4 regions of the Citrobacter amalonaticus genome follow, and region 2 is predicted to be linked to each of the others. Evidence: predicted binding sites of a transcription regulator. Region 2 holds the regulator's gene; each other region holds the start of a gene.
The links. Region 2 encodes CRP, which controls carbon source genes, mostly activating them, when cyclic AMP is high. Its sites were predicted from a motif close to ATGTGANNNNNNTCACAT; they were not measured.
Positions count from the first base shown of each region.

Region 1: a site for CRP is predicted at 1,636-1,653, ahead of mlc (sugar metabolism global transcriptional regulator Mlc). Genes of this name have one in related genera too.
Region 3: a site for CRP is predicted at 2,078-2,095, ahead of AL479_RS05170 (PTS sugar transporter subunit IIC). Genes of this name have one in related genera too.
Region 4: a site for CRP is predicted at 1,317-1,334, ahead of udp (uridine phosphorylase). Genes of this name have one in related genera too.

Region 1 covers NZ_CP014015.2:4,251,502-4,254,644, reverse strand. The annotation lists gene bioD (dethiobiotin synthase) at 1-201, opposite strand, end outside; gene mlc (sugar metabolism global transcriptional regulator Mlc) at 327-1,547, opposite strand; gene AL479_RS20670 (LysR family transcriptional regulator) at 1,676-2,575, opposite strand; gene AL479_RS20665 (MFS transporter) at 2,697-3,143, shown strand, end outside.
Region 2 covers NZ_CP014015.2:2,288,692-2,291,834, forward strand. The annotation lists gene AL479_RS10945 (YccS/YhfK family putative transporter) at 1-1,113, opposite strand, end outside; gene crp (cAMP-activated global transcriptional regulator CRP) at 1,165-1,797, opposite strand; gene AL479_RS10965 (OsmC family protein) at 2,105-2,509, shown strand; gene AL479_RS10970 (phosphoribulokinase) at 2,609-3,143, opposite strand, start outside.
Region 3 covers NZ_CP014015.2:1,075,390-1,078,532, forward strand. The annotation lists gene fhuF (siderophore-iron reductase FhuF) at 1-606, shown strand, start outside; gene AL479_RS05170 (PTS sugar transporter subunit IIC) at 635-1,981, opposite strand; gene AL479_RS05175 (YbaK/EbsC family protein) at 2,217-2,675, shown strand; gene bglJ (DNA-binding transcriptional activator BglJ) at 2,699-3,143, opposite strand, start outside.
Region 4 covers NZ_CP014015.2:1,739,663-1,742,805, reverse strand. The annotation lists gene AL479_RS08355 (cysteine hydrolase family protein) at 1-109, opposite strand, end outside; gene AL479_RS08350 (dienelactone hydrolase family protein) at 390-1,199, opposite strand; gene udp (uridine phosphorylase) at 1,460-2,221, shown strand; gene rmuC (DNA recombination protein RmuC) at 2,374-3,143, shown strand, end outside.

The sequences.
Region 1 (3,143 bases), 2.0 Mb from region 2:
TAATTCCAGCGTCGACACGCTTTGCAGCACCAGCGCATCCCGGTTACGCAACCCTTCGGGCGTCTCTTTGCTGCCCTTCGCAACCGGTTTATATCCCGCAACGCTTTTACCCCCCGACGCTAACGCTTGTAGCAATGCGCGGGAAACAACCGTCTTCCCAACAGAAGTGTCTGTACCTGTAATAAAGAAACGCTTCAGCATCACCAACTCCACCGTTATGCTTCGAAAATATAAGCCAGGAAAATAATACAGTGGAGAAAGTCTAAGGTATGCCAGGTCGAATCAGCTTGAGTTAGCGCAATTTTTGGTAGAACAGTTAAAAAATGTTAACCCTGTAATAGACGAATCAACAAAGAACCATTATACATCGCGTCTTTTACCAGCGCGGCTCCCGCCATTGTCCCCTGATTAGAGAACTGTGTGCTCTCAACGACCATATTTTTGCTGTAGGCCGGTAGCGCCTGCTGGCGGATGCTGTCCGCAATCGCCGGAAACAGCACGTCTGCGGCTTTACTGAGTGGCGATCCAATCAGGATTTTTTGCGGATTGAACAAATTGACCATAATGGCGAGGATACGGCCAACGTGGGTCCCCACGCCGCTGATAATGTCTTTTGCCAGCAAATCCCCCTGTAGCGCCGCCTGACACAGCGAATCGACCGTCAACGGCTGACCGTGAAGCGAAGAGCTCATAGATTGCGCCAGTCGCAGTTGCGCCAGCTCCAGTACGCTTTCCACGCTGGCGATAGTTTCCAGACAGCCGTGGTTGCCGCAGTAGCAGCGTTTTCCGTAAGGATCGACCTGTGTGTGGCCAATCTCCACCAGGCTGCTGCTACCCGCATGCAGTAAATGACCGTCGGTAATCACCCCGGCGCCAACGTTATGATCGATAACCACCTGAATGACATCGCGCGCGCCGCGGGATGCGCCAAACAGCGCCTCTGCCATCGTCCAGGCGCTGATATCATGCTGAATGTAGACCGGCACGCCGGTGTGCTGCGCCAGCGTATCGCCGAGCGGCATCTCTTTCACATCGGCATAAAACGGCATGCGATGTACGATCCCGTTCTCGGTATCGATAATGCCGGGTAAGGTAATGGCGATGGAGGTCAGACGTTCGAGCTTCTGCTGATGACGAATAAAAAACTGATCGACCAGCGTGACAATTCGCGCCAACAGCGGCGTTTCATCGTTAAGCGGCAGTTCAAGACAGTCTTCCACGACCAGCTTGCTGCTGAGATCGCGCAGGGCGAGAAAGATTTCTCCACGGCTGATGCGAAGGGACAGATAGTGCCAGGCTTCGGTTTCCACCACCAGCCCCACCGCCGGGCGTCCGCGACTGCCGGCTTCTTTAATTTCCAGTTCCTGGACCAGATGCGCTTCAAGCATTTCACGCACTATCTTCGTGATACTGGCGGGTGCCAGTTGCGCAAGACGCGAAAGATCAATACGCGATACCGGTCCCAGCTGATCAATCAGGCGATAAACGGCGCCCGCATTGGTCTGCTTTATTTGATCGATGTGCCCAGGCTGACTATCAGCAACCACCTCTGACTCCCTTTATTTTCGCGCTCCGAAATAATCTGTGGGCTATGGTGAAGCACTTCAATACACAACGTCAACTTTTTACTTAGCCGTGTGATTAACTGCACATTTTCAGCCGTTATTAAATTAATTTAAGCGCCCCTGACGGCCTGAACTAACTGCTGACGAAAACGTAGCGCCGCCTGACTCGGCTCATGATGCGCCGACCAGACCAGCCACATTTCTGAAACGGCGTCCTCTTCTGCAATCGGTACCCAACACATCTCATTGAGCTGTACTTTTTTAAATGAGGCCGGAAGGATCGACACCCCTAAGCCGGCAGCGACCAGCCCAATGATCGTCATCGCCTCACCGACCTCCTGAGTAATCATCGGTGTCAACTGGTAACGGCGCATCATGCCGAGGATATCGTCGTAAAGACCGGTTCCGACGTGCGGATCAAAGAAAACAAACGGCTCTTTCGCCAGTTCAGCCAGCGTCACCACCGGCTTTTGCGAGAGCGGAAAAACCCTGGGGATCATCGCCATCAACGGTTCATGCAAAATCACCTCATGATGCAAGCTCTCTGGCAAGGGGGTATTGCGCATCAGGCCCAGATCCAGCGCCCCTTCGCTCAGCGGCGCCAGCTGTTCGCGGGTATTCATCTCGCGGGTCTGCAAATGCATGTCCGGGTATGACTGGCGGAACAGCGACAGGGTATCCGACACCGCGCGGATAAACGGTGCCGACGAGGTAAAACCGATACGCAGTTCTCCAGCTTCCCCGTGATGCAGACGCTGCGCACGGGCGGCGGCATCGTTGACCAGCCCGAGGATCTGTCGACTGTCGGCGAGAAATTGCTTGCCGGCGGCAGTCAGGGCGACGCTGCGGTTTGTTCGCGCGAGCAGGCGCGCGCCGACCTGCTGCTCAAGCATCTGTATTTGCTGGCTCAGCGGCGGCTGCGAAATATTCAGACGAGCCGCGGCGCGTCCGAAATGCAGTTCTTCCGCCACGGCAACAAAGTAGCGAAGGTGACGCAGTTCAATATTCATATTTTAAAAGTATCATTTGAGACTATTAATATATTAGACAGAATAATGAGATTTTCCTACTCTAATCAACAAGGTTATGCCCGTCCCCTCAAAACACGGGTTTGTTGCGCAAGGATTTCCAGTGAGTCGTACTACTACAGTCAATGACGCGACGGCGAGCGATATTGACGACCAACGCATTTCTCAGCCGGTTCAGTTTATTCAACGCGGTACTTCTGCCTTTATGCGCGTCACGCTGGCGCTCTTTTCTGCCGGACTGGCGACTTTCGCCCTGCTGTACTGCGTCCAGCCCATTCTGCCGGTGTTGTCTCATGAGTTTGGCGTATCTCCCGCCAGCAGCAGTATTTCACTGTCGATCTCTACCGGAATGTTAGCCGTTGGCCTGCTGTTTACCGGTCCGCTGTCGGATGCTATCGGGCGCAAGCCGGTGATGGTGACCGCGTTGCTGCTCGCCTCCTGCTGTACGTTGCTCTCGACGATGATGACCAGCTGGCACGGCATTCTGATAATGCGCGCACTGATTGGCCTTTCACTCAGCGGCGTGGCGGCGGTCGGGATGACTTATCTG
Region 2 (3,143 bases):
GCTGATCCGCCCGGCGCTACGTAGCGCCGGAGATTTCAGCGAGAGGTAGTTTTTCAACGCCGGCAGCAGCGGTAGCCGACGCTGCTTATCGGCCATCAGATCGCGGGCGTACAACGGGCGCTGGGTGCGAAGCACGCGGGCGATACGGCTGAAGTGCCAGTAACAGAACTGCCCGACGGGGTTATCCGGATGCTGATGAGCAATTTTTTCCAGCGCGCCAATCTGCTTTTGCATAGTGAACCGCGTCGGCAGCCGGTGATACAGAATGTCATCCGCCAGTACGCGCAGGCGAGCGGCGACCGTTTGCGCATTCCAGCGAATCACCTGTTCCGCGTGGCTGCGCTCGACCAGCTTTTGCACTTCTTCCGGCTGATGCAGACTGACGGAGATATGTTCCTGCAGATCCAGCGCTTCCTGAAAGGCGCGCAGCATCCGTTTATAGTCATTATTGTGATGTGCCGACAGCATGTGCATCTGCTGATAGCACTGAGTGATGAGGTCGACGGCTTTCTGCTGGCGCACCAGAAGCGGCGGCAGGGCTTTTTCCGGGTCGGTGTGCTGGGTCAACATGCTGTATTTGGCTTCGCAGTAATCCGCCAGTTCCCGGTATAACAGACTCAGCGACTCGCGCAGCGGCTGTTCGCGCCAGAGCCAAAACCAGAACCAGTTAAATAATCCATACCATAATGTGCCCAGCGCGTAGATCAGCAGCGGCTCCCAGACCGGCATATTTCCCGCGAGGCTCAGTGTGAAAATCGCCGCAATCAGCGAGGCCGGAAGCAAACGCGCGTGGAGGGAGCTCAATTCAGCGGTGACGCCGAGCGTGAGCGTCAGGCCGGTCAGGATCAGGGGTAACGGCACCGCCTGCGCCAGCAGCAGCTGCATGATCAGGCTACAGCCGGCAAACAGCGATGCACCGATAATCAGGCGTTTGAAAAAGCGTTTGTGCGGAGTATCAAGCCCGGCAATGTTGCAGCAGGCGGGAACCAGAGAGAAGAGCAGGCCCAGATGTAACTGCCCGATGATCAGGCCGACGGCCACGGGCAAACAGAGCACCAGCGTTTGACGTAGTGCATAGTTGATTTCTGGGTGATAAATCAGTCTGCGCCACATTGGCAAAACAAAAATGACGCACTACCGGGTAGCGCGTCATTTCCGATGAGATTAACGAGTGCCGTAAACGACGATCGTTTTACCGTGAGCGGAGATCAGGTTCTGATCTTCCAGCATCTTCAGAATACGACCAACGGTTTCGCGAGAGCAGCCAACGATCTGACCAATCTCCTGGCGAGTGATTTTGATCTGCATACCGTCCGGGTGAGTCATCGCATCAGGTTGTTTCGCCAGATTCAGCAGAGTCTGGGCGATACGACCGGTCACGTCGAGGAAGGCCAGGTTACCGACTTTCTCTGAAGTGACTTGCAGGCGGCGAGCCATTTGGGAAGAGAGGCGCATCAGAATATCCGGGTTCACCTGGATCAACTGACGGAATTTCTTGTAGGAAATTTCAGCCACTTCACACGCTGTTTTCGCTCGAACCCATGCGCTACGTTCCTGGCCTTCTTCAAACAGGCCCAGTTCGCCAATAAAATCACCCTGATTCAGATAAGAAAGGATCATTTCTTTCCCTTCCTCATCCTTAATCAACACTGCCACTGAGCCCTTAACGATGTAGTACAACGTTTCTGCTTTTTCACCCTGGTGAATCAGCGTGCTCTTGGACGGGTACTTATGAATGTGGCAATGAGACAAGAACCATTCAAGTGTCGGGTCTGTTTGCGGTTTGCCAAGCACCATGCGCGATTATCCTCTGTTATAAGCTGTCTCCAGAGCCAAAAAATGCCGCTGTCTCTGGGGTTGCAAAAATGTGCTTCCCGCGTCCTGGGAAGAGGCTGTCAAAAACAAACTGCAGCCTTTAATGTGAAGTCCTCTGCATACATGCAGTACATCAATGTATTACTGTAGCATCCTGACTGTTTTAGCATAGCTTTAGCCGTGTGTCTCCTGGTGTCTCGCTTCAGCATGACGGAGGTCGCCTTCCGTTGCGAGAATTGTTATGTACGCGTAATCTGTCAGGAAAATTGACGCACTGGAGTTAAAAAATATGCAAGCGCGTGTTAAATGGGTTGAGGGGTTAACCTTCCTGGGTGAGTCGGCTTCCGGACACCAGATTTTGATGGACGGTAACTCTGGCGATAAAGCGCCGAGCCCGATGGAAATGGTGCTGATGGCCGCGGGCGGCTGCAGCGCAATTGACGTGGTTTCTATCCTGCAAAAAGGCCGTCAGGATGTAACGAACTGCGAAGTGAAACTGACGTCGGAACGTCGCGAAGAGGCGCCACGCCTGTTCACCCACATCAATCTGCACTTTATTGTCACGGGAAATGACCTGAAGGATGCCGCTGTTTCGCGTGCGGTCGATCTGTCGGCGGAGAAGTACTGCTCTGTGGCGCTGATGCTGGGAAAAGCGGTCAACATTACCCATTCGTATGAAGTGATTGCGGCGTAATTTTTCATGTCGCTGGATGGCGGCCAGCGTCTGGTCCGGCCTACAGATTCCTGATTTGTAGGCCCGATAAGCGTAGAGCCATCGGGCACTTCCCATCGTTTATTCGATCTTCTTGCCTTCCATCAGTCGCTGTACCAGCGGCAACATGATGAGTTCCATTGCCAGCCCCATTTTGCCGCCAGGTACCACCAATGTATTGATGTGGGAAATGAATGAACCCTGCAGCATCGCCAGCAGCCAGGGGAAATCGATCCCTTCCAGATTACGGAAATGGATCACGACAAAGCTCTCATCCAGTGACGGGATGCCTTTGGCCGCGAACGGGTTTGAGGTATCTACGGTGGGAACGCGCTGGAAGTTGATGTGGGTGCGGGAGAACTGCGGCGTGATGTAGTTGATATAGTCGTCCATCGAACGCACCACCGAATCCATCACTGCTTCACGAGAATGGCCTCGTTCGCTGGTATCGCGGGTAAGCTTCTGGATCCACTCCAGGTTAACGATGGGGACCACGCCGACCAGTAGATCAACATGGCTTGCAACCTCATGCTGGGGCGTGACGACGCCGCCGTGCAGGCCTTCATAGAACAGCACATCGGTGGGTTCCGGCAGGGGTTGCCACGGGGTAAACGTC
Region 3 (3,143 bases), 1.2 Mb from region 2:
CGTCCCGGCGAGCTTCAGTCTCTGCTGGCAATCTACTCCGATCATATTTATCGCAACCACCCCACGCAGTCGCGCGAAAATAAGCCGCTAATCTCGCTGTGGGCGCAGTGGTACATCGGTCTGATGGTACCTCCGCTGATGCTTGCCCTGCTCACGCAGGAAACGGCTATTGATGTCTCGCCCGAACATATCCACGTTGAGTTTCACGAAACCGGACGTGCTGCCTGCTTCTGGATCGACGTACATCAGGATCAACTGGCGACAGCACAATCCCCGCAGGCACGCATGGAAACGCTGGTTAAGCAGGCGCTGACTCCGGTCATCCAGGCGCTTGAGGCGACCGGAGAGATCAACGGCAAACTTATCTGGAGCAATACCGGTTATCTGATTAACTGGTATCTCACTGAAATGAAACCGCTGCTGGGCGAAACATTGTTGAATACGCTGCGCCAGGCCTGCTTCTTTGAAAAGCAGTTGTCCTGCGGGGCTGACAACCCACTCTGGCGCACGGTCGTCCCTCGTGAAGGCATTCTGGTACGCAGAACATGCTGCCAGCGTTATCGTCTGCCGGACGTTCAGCAGTGCGGTGACTGTACGCTGAAGTAATCAGGGAGCGTTCGCCCCCTGATGACGACTACGCAATCTGCTCGTTTTCCGCGTCTGAACGTTGTGCCTCTTCCGCCTCTTGTTCCAGCAGTTGCTTCTCGTACACTTTAAAGAACGGGAAGTAGATGACGGCTGAAACTATTGCCAGAAGAACCACCAGAATGGCAGCACGATAATCCCAGCCTAATGCCCACGCAGCTCCGACTGGCGCTGGCGCAGTCCACGGCACAACCGAAATCACGCGACCAATCAGATCCAGTTTCATCGCCGCCCATGCCAGCACGGCGTTCACCATCGGCGCCAACAGGAAAGGAATAAAGAACACCGGGTTCATAACAATCGGCGTACCGAAAATCACCGGTTCGTTAATGTTAAAGATACTGGGTACCACGCTCAGCCGGCCTATTGAACGCAGATGCACGGAACGACTGCGCAGATAGCAAATCACCAGTCCCATCGTCGCACCCGACCCGCCAATCACGATGAAGAACGTCCAGAATGCCTCCATAAAAATATGCGGTAACGGAGCCCCCTGCGCCAGCGCAGTCTGGTTCATACCAAGATTGGTCAGCCAGAACATTTGCAGCATCCCGGAGACGATCGCCGCACCATGAATACCGGCAAACCACAACAGATGACCAATCAGTACCGCCAGTAAAATCGCTGGCAGAGAGTCGGCAGCGGATACCAGTGGTTTGAAGATAGCCATAATGGCTTGCGGGATGAGCATGTCGAACTGTGCCTGAATCAGCAGGCTGAGTGGGTACAATGTCAGCACCACCACCAGCACCGGGATCAGCAGATCGAATGAGTTTTTGATCATCGGCGGGACCTGATCGGGTAAACGAATACCGATGTTATGCGCCTTCAGAAAGCGCATCATTTCTACGCAGTAAATCGCCACCAGAATCGCCGTAAAAATCCCTGTCCCGCCGAGGCTGTCCACAGGCAGAGTGCCTTTTGTTTTAGGCGCGGCGACCAGTAGGAACGCCATGATAGAGAGCATGGCACACATGAACGGATCCAACTGATGAGACTTGACGTAATGTTTGCCAAGGTTATAGGCAATGGCGGCACAGATGTAGATCGACATGATCCCCATGGTCATATCAAAGGGCGTCAGGATCTGCCCTTCAAACTGCTTCGCCAGATCCAGCCAGGTCCGGGCAAAGCCCCAGGTGGTATCGGGTGAAAACGGAGGATAGGCAAATACCAACAGAAACGATCCGACAATCATAAATGGCATCGCGGAGATAAAGCCGTCACGGATAGCCATAACATGACGCTGTGAAGAAATGCGCCCGGCAATCGGGCTGACATAGTTTTCAACAAACCGGAAAATCACATTAAAGACTGCATGGTTGGTAGATTTCATAAGTGGCTCTTTTTATGTGATACAGAGGAAGTGACAGCTCCAGTATTAATCGCTCTTTCACGGACTGCAACCGGTTACGGTAACCGGTTTCCGTGAATGTGAAGAGGATCGAAAAATCGCCCATGTTGCTGGTTTGTTACATTAAAATATTTACAGTACAGGAAGACTTATGCCAAATTACGCCAGCAGTTTTCTGAAGCGTTGAAGACTGTAGAAATGGTGTCAGGAGAATCGAATGAGTCTGCAATCGGTACGGCAATTTTTAGCCGAGCATGCCCCGGATATTGAAATCATTGAATTAAATCAAAGCACCGCGACGGTTGAGCTGGCGGCAAAAGCGCATAACGTCCAGCCCGGACAGATAGCGAAGACCCTTTCGCTGAAGGTTAAGGACGTCATCATCCTGGTCGTCGCCAAAGGCGATGCAAGACTGGACAATAAAAAGCTCAAAAGCACTTTCGGCGCCAAGGCGCGTATGCTGAGTAGTGATGAGGTTGTCAATGCGACAGGACATCCCGTTGGCGGGGTTTGCCCATTCGGGCTGGAAACCCCGTTGCCTGTTTATTGTGATGTCTCTTTACGCTCGTTCACCGAAGTCCTTCCGGCGGCTGGCGCTACACATAGCGCGGTGCGTATTGCGCCAGAGCGTATGGCTGAACTGACTTCAGCCACCTGGGTTGATGTGTGCCAGTAATCGCCTTATTACTTTCGCGGCGGTTAAAGCAAAATATCCGCCGCATGCAGTAGACCCGCGTCAGAATTGACGCCCAGTTTCGACATCACGTTAAACTTGTGCGCCCGAATGGTTTTAATATTCCGCGCCAGTTCTATCGCGATTTGCGGCATTGAATAGCCGCAGGACATAAAGCGCAAAATTTCTCGCTCCGTTGGGCTCAGCATGCGACTCTGATTGAGATACCAGAGATTGCTGTTACTTTCGCTGATCCGCCGCGTGCCGCCTAACATGGTAAATAACGCCTCCTGCAGCGCAGGGAGCGAGGCGGCTTTGCTCAGTACACCATCCAGCGGTAAGGGCGACAGTGCGCTGATTAAACGCGCTTCAACATCATCATCCGCAATCACCAGACGACGCATGCCGGGATAATTTTCAGCCAGTTTGGTCAGACTCATTAACCCCACCCGTCGGTCTTTTCTGATCGAG
Region 4 (3,143 bases), 550 kb from region 2:
ATCCACCGGCTTCAACAAAATCACGCTGCATGTCGATCATGACCAACGCAGTCGTCTGAGGATTAAAAGGCAGAGCAAAGGGTTGTGCCTGGAAAATCTGTTGCGTCATGATAAATCTCCTGTTCACAAAGTAAGCGATCCGTGTGTCTGTGATTGAGTATCCAGGAGAATGACGGCGTTAAACAGAAAAATAGTTTGGTGCTCAGTGACGAAAATTTTGCATACGCAAGGAAGGTCAGCGGCGGATGTGAAGGGGGTCATAGTGCGGCTGTCAGCGACAAAAATATTGATGCTGGATGCGAGTGTGAATAAAAAAATTGTCGCAAGAATGTGATGCAATACACTTAATGTTGGCAAGGATACCCCTGGCCTGCGCCAGGGGTATCACGTTATTTCTTACTTCCGTACTGCGCAAACCACGCCAGCATTCTTTGCCAGCCGTCTTTGGCGGATTCTTCGTGATAGCTCGAGCGGTAGTCGGCATTGAAGGCATGACCGGCATCGGGATAGACGACAATCTCCGTATTGGCGTTAGCGGCGCGTAAGGCCTGGCGCATGGTCTCCACGCTCTCCTGCGAAATACTGTTATCCTGCCCGCCGTACAGACCTAATACCGGGGCGTTCAGATCGGTCGCCACATCGACAGGGTGCTTCGGCGAATTCAACGACTTATCGCCAACCAGCTTCCCGTACCAGGCCACGGCGGCTTTCAGTTGCGGGTTATGCGCCGCGTACAGCCACGCAATACGTCCGCCCCAACAAAAGCCAGTGATCATCAGACGATGAACATCACCACCGTTGCGGGACGCCCAACTGGCGACGTGATCCAGATCGGCCAGAACCTGAGAATCCGGCACTTTCGCCACCAGACCGCTCAGTAGCGTGGGAATATCGGCGAAATCATTGGGATCGCCCTCGCGGAAGTAGAGTTCTGGCGCGATAGCCAGATATCCGTCCAGCGCCAGACGACGGCAGATGTCGCGGATATGTTCATGCACGCCAAAGATTTCCTGCACTACAATGACCACAGGCAGTGGGCCATCGCTCTTTTTCGGGCGTGCGTGAAACGCCGGCATATCGTCCCCCTGGGAAGGGATTGACGTAATACCCGCGACGATGGCGTCGTCCGGCGTATGAACTGAGGTAGAGGCAATAGGGGATGCTGCAGGTGCAAAACCGGTTTGTGGTGTTGATGTCATGGTATTCTCCGTACCCTTAGAAAAATAGCGCACTATTAACTATAGACAGCCTTTAACCATTCACACTGCCTCAAACGGCTCGCTTTTTGCGCAAAGAAAGAGAGAATCGGGCTATTAATGTGACATTAATCACTTTTTATCAGTAAATTTATGCAACTGAATTTCTCCATGGTGATGATTGTCACGAAAATATCTTAAGTCCTTCGGTAAAGTGTCTTTTTGCTTCTTCTGACATAAACCGAATCACAGAGGAGTTTTATATGTCCAGGTCTGACGTTTTTCATCTCGGCCTCACCAAGAACGATTTACAAGGGGCTACGCTGGCTATCGTCCCTGGCGATCCGGAACGTGTGGAAAAGATCGCCGCGCTGATGGAGAAGCCGGTTAAGCTGGCATCTCACCGTGAATTCACCACCTGGCGTGCAGAGCTGGACGGTAAAGCCGTCATCGTCTGCTCGACCGGTATCGGCGGCCCGTCTACCTCTATTGCGGTGGAAGAGTTAGCTCAGTTGGGCATTCGTACCTTCCTGCGTATTGGCACCACTGGCGCCATTCAGCCACACATCAATGTCGGCGATGTTCTGGTCACCACGGCGTCCGTTCGTCTGGATGGCGCGAGCCTGCACTTTGCTCCGATGGAGTACCCGGCAGTCGCTGATTTTGAATGCACCACCGCGCTGGTTGAAGCGGCAAAATCCATCGGCGCCACCACTCATGTGGGCGTAACCGCCTCTTCTGACACCTTCTACCCAGGCCAGGAACGTTACGACACCTTCTCTGGTCGTGTAGTACGTCGTTTCAAAGGTTCTATGGAAGAGTGGCAGTCAATGGGCGTGATGAACTACGAAATGGAGTCCGCCACGCTGCTGACCATGTGCGCAAGCCAGGGCCTGCGCGCCGGGATGGTTGCGGGCGTGATCGTCAACCGTACCCAGCAAGAGATCCCGAATGCTGAGACGATGAAACAAACCGAAAGCCATGCGGTGAAAATCGTGGTGGAAGCGGCACGTCGTCTCATCTAATTCTCTTCTCTTCCGTAAAAAGGCCGATGCGTTCGGCCTTTTGCTTTTACGCGATTATTTGCGTAGTGCCTCGCAGGAAAGTTCTTTAAAACTGGACGTTTATACAGCACAATTCTATTTTGTGCGGGTGATGTATGGCGTCGGGAGGCATTTTGGATATCTCAATCATCATTTATGCGGTTATTGCGCTGGTGGGCATTGCGCTTGGCTGGCTGATGGCCAGCTATCAGCATGCGCAACAGAAAGCCGAACAATTCGCTGAACGTGAAGAGATGGTGGCGGCATTAAGCGCAGCCAAACAACAGCTTGCCCAAAGTGAACACTGGCGCGATGAGTGTGAATTGCTCAATAACGAATTGCGTAGTCTGCGCAGTATTAACACCTCGCTGGAAGCGGATTTGCGTGAAGTGACCACGCGAATGGAAGCCACACAGCAGCATGCGGAAGATAAAATCCGCCAGATGATCAACAGCGAGCAGCGTCTGAGCGAACAGTTTGAAAATCTGGCAAACCGAATCTTTGAGCAAAGCAATCGCCGGGTTGATGAGCAAAACCGACAGAGCCTGAATGGTCTGCTGACGCCGCTGCGTGAACAACTGGACGGTTTCCGTCGCCAGGTTCAGGACAGCTTTGGTCAGGAAGCGCGCGAACGTCACACCCTGGCGCATGAAATTCGCAATCTCCAACAGCTTAATGCACAAATGGCCCAGGAAGCGGTCAACCTGACGCGTGCGCTAAAAGGCGATAACAAAACGCAGGGGAACTGGGGTGAAGTGGTGCTCACCCGCGTGCTGGAGGCCTCGGGGTTACGGGAAGGATACGAGTACGAAACGCAGGTCAGCCTCGAGAATGACGTCCGTTCCCGCATGCAGCCCGACGTAATTGTGCGTTTGCCGCAGGGAAAAGATGTGGTGATCGACGC